One region of the Limimaricola cinnabarinus genome, then DNA from elsewhere that is predicted to be linked to it. Evidence: riboswitches for the same ligand, from Rfam matches in the RefSeq annotation. Region 1 holds a riboswitch; each other region holds the start of a gene.

Region 1 (2,174 bases):
CCTCGATCATCACCTGGCAGTCGCGCTTCCAAGCGATCTGGGTCAGCTCGCCCAGCGTTTCCAGCTCGGCGAACTGCGCCGCGTCGTTGGCGTCGGCGATCGAGCCGGGGCGCAGCCCGTCGCCCAAGGAGAACGACACGTCGTAGCGGCGGCAGATCGCGCAGATCTCCTCGAAATGCTCGTAGAGAAAGCTTTCGCGGTGATGGTGCAGGCACCATTTGGCCATGATCGATCCGCCGCGGCTGACGATGCCGGTGACCCGGTCGATGGTAAGCGGCACGTGATGCAGCCTGAGCCCGGCATGGATGGTGAAATAATCGACACCCTGTTCGGCCTGCTCGATCAGCGTGTCGCGGAACACCTCCCAGGTCAGGTCCTCGGCAATGCCGCCGACCTTTTCGAGCGCCTGATAGAGCGGCACCGTGCCGATCGGCACCGGGGAATTGCGCAAGATCCAGTCGCGGATATCGTGGATGTCGCGGCCCGTGGAAAGGTCCATGACCGTATCGGCGCCCCAGCGCGTGGCCCAGACCATCTTCTCGACCTCCTCCTCCATCGAGGAGGTGACGGCCGAGTTGCCGATGTTGGCGTTGATCTTCACGAGGAAGTTGCGGCCGATGATCATCGGCTCGAGCTCGGGGTGGTTGATGTTGGCGGGAATGATGGCGCGCCCCCGCGCGATTTCATCGCGCACGAATTCGGGCGTCACGTGGTCCGGGATCGCCGCGCCGAAGCTTTCGCCGTCGCGCGGTCTGGCGAGGGCGGCGTCGCGGCCCATGTTCTCGCGGATCGCGACATATTCCATTTCGGGTGTGACGATGCCCGCGCGGGCATAGGCGAGCTGGGTGACGGGGCGGTCGCGCGTCGCACGGCGCGGCGCATGGGCGCGCGGGAAGGGGCGCAGCTTGCCGCTGGCCCCGTCGCGCCCGTTATCCTCGGGTCGGATGCGGCGGCCCTCGTAGCTCTCGGTGTCGCCACGCGCATCAATCCATGCCTCGCGCGGGCGGGGCAGGCCCGTGGCGGTGTCGATCGCGGCCTCGGCGTCGGTATAGGGGCCGGAGGCATCATAGACGCGCACGTTCGGCTCGCCCGCGCTGGGATGGAGCGCGATCTCGCGCATTGGCACACGGATACCGGGGTGCAGGGTTCCGGCCTTCCAGACCTTGGTGGAGGCGGGGAGCGGACCGGTGGTCACGCGGGGCAGTTCGGGCGGAGTGGTGTTGATCGTCATGCGGCGTCCTCTCGCGGCGGTGACGATCCAGAACGACAGCGGGGGTGGAGAAGCGGCGAGAAAGACGGGAGACCCCGAAAGCCCAACAGCCGCGCACCGTCCCTACGCCAGTATGAACTGGATCAGGTTCGAAGGGTCTGCGCGCGCGTGGGCCTTTCGGCCTCGCCAGCGATATCTCAGCCCCTTGCCGGGGCCCCCCTGGTGAAGTGCCCGCACCCTGCAGGGGCGGGGCCTTGGCTGTCAAGCGGGGATCAGCCGCGCGGCCGCTCCCGGCGCATCATCGCGGTCACGGCGCGGAAATCGGGATGGGTCGCGATCTGCGACAGATCGAGCGGCGCGCTGGGCCGCCAGTTGGGATACTCGTCCACCGTGCCGGGCATGTTGGTGGGCGCCTTGGGCCCGACCATGTCCGCCAGCCGTATCCCGACCAGCGCCGCGCGGGTGCGCGCGAGGTAGCGGTGCGCCGCGACCAGTACCTCCTGCGGCATCTCCTTTTGCCGGGGCAACCGTCCCCTGAGCGCGCCCGTCTTGCGCATCGCATCCAGCAACGCGCGGCGTTCGCCCGCCCGTCCGGCTGCATGGGCATCGCTGTCTTCCGCGCCAACGAGCCCCAGTTCGCGGCGCAGCTCGATATCCTCGCCCGCCCACCAGCGTTCGAGCACCGGCAGGTCGTGGGTCGAAAGGCACGCCAGCGCCGTGGGGCGGTATTCCTCGGGGCGCTTGAAGCGGTCGCCGTCCTTCTCGAAGTAGAGGATCGAATATGACAGGATGTTGGCCGCCTGCATCGCCTCGCGAAAGCCCGGCGGCACGAAGCCCAGATCCTCGCCGATCACCACCGCCTCGCGCTCCTGGCTCTCCTTCGCCAGAACGCGCAGCAGATCGGTGAAGGGATAGCGCAGATGCGCGCCTGCACTGGCAGGCTCCCCATCGGGGATGAGGAACA
Region 2 (2,174 bases), on a different contig from region 1:
GGGGGCGAGCATGCCGCCCGCCCACCACGAGCAGTGATGCGGTCCGGCCCCGGCCCTCCGGTCCACCACCGTCACCGCGCGCCCGCGCGACGACAGCTCCGCCGCCACGGCAAGGCCCATGACGCCGCCGCCGATCACCCGCTGTGTCATCGCCGCCCCTCGTAGAAATGATCGACCGGCCCGTGCCCCGACCCGATCCCGAGCGCGTCCGCCGCGCGGATCGCCCCCGACAGCCAGCGCTGCGCCCGATCGAGCGCCGCCTCGGGCGTGCGTCCCGTCGCCAGAAGCGCAGCCAGCGCCGCCGAGAGCGAGCAGCCGGTGCCATGGGTGTTGCGCGTGGCGATGCGCGGCCCCGTCACCTCGTGCACGCCCGCGCGGCCGACCAGCCAGTCGGTGCAGCACGGCCCGCCCGCATGGCCGCCCTTCATCAGCACCGCCCCCGGCCCGAGATCGAGCAGCGCGCGTCCCTGCGCCACGATCTCGGCGGGACTCGAAGCGGGCGACACCCCCAGAAGCCGCGCCGCTTCTGGCAGGTTCGGCGTCAGGATCGCCGCGCGCGGGATCAGCCGCCGGGTCAGCGCCGCGATGGCTGCGGCGTCGAGCAGCGCATCGCCCGACTTGGCCATCATCACCGGGTCGAGCACGACCGGGCCTTCGTATCCCGCGAGCGCGGCGGCCACCGCCTCTACCGTCGCCGCGTCGCCCAGCATGCCGATCTTGATCGCGTCGGGAGGGATGTCGTCCAGCACGGCGGCGATCTGCCCCGTGACCATCTCGGGCGGCACCGACGTCACGCCGAAGACCCCGCGCGTGTTTTGCGCCGTGATCGCGGTGAGGGCCGATGTGCCGTAAACGCCGAAGGCGGCAAAGCTCTTGAGATCGGCCTGGATGCCTGCGCCGCCGCCGCTGTCGGAGCCCGCGATGGTCAGGGCCGTCTTGATGCGCATCGTCTCGCTCTCCCCCCGGACGGGGGCGCGGGACGGATTCGGGGCGCGCGCATGCATGGCCCCGGTCGCGTCTCCGTTCCCTCCGCCGGTATCAACCGGATCAGGTTCGATGGGTCGGCTTTCGCCTCTCAGCCCTAGCTGGGCACCCCAACGGATTCGAGCGGACGTTAGCGGCGCGCCCCGGGTGACGCAAGGGAGGCCGGGATCACCGCTCGCCTTCGAAGCGGTAGATCGCGAGGCCGCGCTCGCTCTCGTCAATCTCGAGCTTGCGGTTGACCGGCGCGTGGGCGCGGCTGGCGCAGTTGGGCCGCTCGCATAGATAGCAGTTGATGCCGATGCCGGTGGGGGTGATCCGGTCGAGGTCGAGCCCTTGGGCATGGGCGAGGCGCGGCGCATAGGCGACGTCGCAGCCCAGACCGATGGCCAGCCGCGTCGCGGGCTGGCCCAGCGTGCCGCCATGCCGGGTCACGGTGCGGGCGATCGAGAAATACCGCGCCCCGTCGGGCATCGAGATCACTTGGGTCTGCACCCGGTCCGGCGCCTCGAAAGCGGCATGGATGTTCCAAAGCGGGCAGGTGCCGCCAAAGGAGGAAAACGGAAACCGACCCGCGCTGAACCGCTTGGAGATGTTGCCCGCCTGATCGACCCGCACGAAGAAGAACGGGATGCCGCGCGCGCCCTCGCGCTGCAACGTGGTGAGCCGGTGCGCCACCTGCTCGTAGCTGGTGCCGAAGCGGTGGCTCAGAAGCTCCACATCGTAGCGCGCGCTCTCGCAGGCGGCGAGGAAGCGCGCATAGGGCATCAGCAGCGCCGCGGCAAAGTAATTGGCCAGCGTCACCCGCGCCAGCGCCAGCGCCGACGGGTCGGTGAGACCCGCCGCCGCGACCTCGTCGGCGATCTCCTGCGGCAATTCCAGCCGCGCCAGAAGCACCGCCATCTGAAACCGGCGGCTTGACTGGCCCAGAAGCTCGGACAGGCGCAGCTCGCCGCGATGCGCCACGTGCTGGCGCAACCGGCCCGCCATCACCTCGGACGGCAGGATGCGCACGCGGATGCCATGACCGCGCAGCCGCTCGGTCAGCGCGGTGTGCGGCTCGCTCCGGTGCAGCTTCATCTCCTCGGCCATGGCTTCGGCGGCGCGGTCGAGCGCGTCGACATGGTTGCGCCGCTCGAACAGCCAGGCGCGCACCGACTGCACCGCGCGGCTGCCCTCCTCCAGCACCTCGA
Region 3 (2,174 bases), on a different contig from region 1:
TGCCCTCGCCGATCTCCACGCCCTTTACGGCGTTGATCGACATCATCGCCGCCGCCAGATCGGTGTCGAGCTTGCCGTATACCGGCGCGCCGAGGCCCGCGGGCACGCCCGAGGCCGTCACCTCGATCATCGCGCCGACCGAGTTGTGGTCCTTGCGCAGCGCGTCGAGATAGTCGGCCCATTCGGTCGCCGCAGCCGCGTCAGGACACCAGAAATCGTTTTGGGCGATCTCCTCCATGTCGATCTTCGCACGATCGATCGTCTTCTCGCCCATCTGGACCATGTAGCCGGTGATCTTCAGATCCGGCAGCGCGGCCTTGAGCGCGGCTCGTGCCACGCCGCCCGCCGCGACCCGCGCCGCCGTTTCACGCGCGCTGGAGCGACCGCCGCCGCGATAGTCGCGCAGCCCGTATTTCAGGTGATAGGCGATGTCGGCATGGCCGGGGCGGAAGGTCTCGGCGATGTCGCCGTAATCCTTGGAGCGCTGGTCGGTGTTGCGGATCATCAGCTGGATCGGCGTGCCTGTAGACCTGCCCTCGAACACGCCCGACAGGATCTCCACCGCGTCGGGTTCGCGCCGCTGCGTGGTATGCTTGTTCTGGCCCGGACGCCGCTTGTCGAGCCAGACCTGCAGGTCGGCTTCGGTGATCTCCACCCCCGGCGGACAACCGTCGACCGTGGCGCCGAGCGCGGGGCCGTGGCTTTCGCCCCATGTGGTGACGCGGAACAGGTGGCCGAAGCTGTTGAGGGACATGGGCGCGCTCTCCTTGTGGCCGGGCCGGTGTAGCGCGGCGCGGACGCGGGGGAAAGGCCGGGGGCTTGCGCATGGCCCCCGATGCCCTACTGTCCGCTCCACCTCGGGGGGCCACTGGCTGAGATGCGCGTCGCGCGGACCCGTTGAACCTGAACCGGATCACACCGGCGGAGGGAAGGTTTCGGGACAGGCGTCCTCCTTGCTCTTCGCCCGCATCGGAGGATGACCATGCACCATCGCCTGATCGCGGGTCTTACCCTCGCACTCGCCGCCACCCCGGCGCTCGCGCAGGACAAGACCCTCACCGTCTATGCCCCCGACTACTTCGGCTCCGAATGGGGCCCCGGCCCCGCGATCAAGGAGGCCTTCGAGGCCGAGTGCGGCTGCACGATCGATTACCAGACCGGCGATCTGCTGCCGCGGCTGCTGCTCGAAGGAGAGCGCACGGAGGCCGACGTCGCCATCGGTTTTGATTCGACCGAGATGAGGAAGGCGCGCGAGACCGGGCTGTTCGCGCCGCATGGCGTCGACACCTCCGCGCTGACGCTGCCGATCGCGTGGGACGACGAGGTTTTCCTGCCCTTCGACTGGTCCTACCTCGCCTTCGTCTACGATAACGAGGCGCTCAAGGAGGTGCCCGCCAGCTTCGAGGCGCTGGTGAACGCCCCCGACGATCTGCGCATCGCCATCCAGGATCCGCGCAGCTCGGTCTCGGGTCTGTCGCTGGTGCTCTGGGCCGAGGAGGTGTTCGGCGACGAAGCGGAGGCCAAGTGGGCCGAGCTTGCGCCCAAGATCACCACCGTCACGCCAGGCTGGTCCGAATCCTACGGCCTCTTCACCGAGGGCGAGGTCGACATGGTGCTGAGCTACACCACATCGCCCGCCTACCACGCGATCGCCGAGGAGGACGACACCGTGTCGGCGGCGATCTTCGAGGAGGGGCATTACATGACGATCGAGCTGGCGGCCCAGCTCAAGGGCACCGACGATCCCGATCTGGCGCAGCAATTCATGCGCTTCGTCACCAGCGAGGCGTTCCAATCACTTATCCCGACCTCGAACTGGTCCTATCCTTCGGCACTGCCCGAAGCCGAATGGCCCGAAGCCTTCCGCGACATCGCCATGCCCGAAAAGGCGATCTGGCTGTCCGAGACCGAGGCCGACGCGCTGCGCGCCCCCGCGATCGAAGCATGGCGGCAGGGGCTGTCGCAATAAGTACATGGGCGAGATGGCCCGGCGCGATCGCCGCCGGGCTGGTGCTGACGCTGACGCTGGGCACGCTGGCGGCGGTGGCATGGCGCGCGGGCTTCGCCCTACAGCTCGGCCCCGCCGATCTCTCGGCCATCTGGTTCACCATTTGGCAGGCCGCCCTTTCGGCGGCGCTGTCGGTCGTGCTCGCCGTGCCGGTGGCGCGGGCGCT

The links. Region 1 has a riboswitch for thiamine pyrophosphate ahead of thiC (phosphomethylpyrimidine synthase ThiC). Riboswitches for the same ligand answer to the same signal wherever they lie in the genome.
Region 2: it holds a riboswitch for thiamine pyrophosphate, as region 1 does, so the genes downstream of both, thiD (bifunctional hydroxymethylpyrimidine kinase/phosphomethylpyrimidine kinase) here and thiC (phosphomethylpyrimidine synthase ThiC) in region 1, are expected to answer to the same signal.
Region 3: it holds a riboswitch for thiamine pyrophosphate, as region 1 does, so the genes downstream of both, ACJASC_RS02490 (thiamine ABC transporter substrate-binding protein) here and thiC (phosphomethylpyrimidine synthase ThiC) in region 1, are expected to answer to the same signal.

The regions. Positions count from the first base shown of each region.
Region 1 covers NZ_JBLHYX010000019.1:13,682-15,855, reverse strand. Annotated here, with positions in the region: gene thiC (phosphomethylpyrimidine synthase ThiC) at 1-1,231, opposite strand, end outside; TPP riboswitch at 1,313-1,441, opposite strand; gene malQ (4-alpha-glucanotransferase) at 1,483-2,174, opposite strand, start outside.
Region 2 covers NZ_JBLHYX010000008.1:138,074-140,247, forward strand. Annotated here, with positions in the region: gene ACJASC_RS08770 (FAD-dependent oxidoreductase) at 1-150, opposite strand, end outside; gene thiD (bifunctional hydroxymethylpyrimidine kinase/phosphomethylpyrimidine kinase) at 147-947, opposite strand; TPP riboswitch at 1,008-1,107, opposite strand; gene ACJASC_RS08780 (helix-turn-helix domain-containing protein) at 1,153-2,174, opposite strand, start outside.
Region 3 covers NZ_JBLHYX010000002.1:138,957-141,130, reverse strand. Annotated here, with positions in the region: gene aroC (chorismate synthase) at 1-754, opposite strand, end outside; TPP riboswitch at 849-947, shown strand; gene ACJASC_RS02490 (thiamine ABC transporter substrate-binding protein) at 983-1,969, shown strand; gene ACJASC_RS02485 (ABC transporter permease family protein) at 1,945-2,174, shown strand, end outside.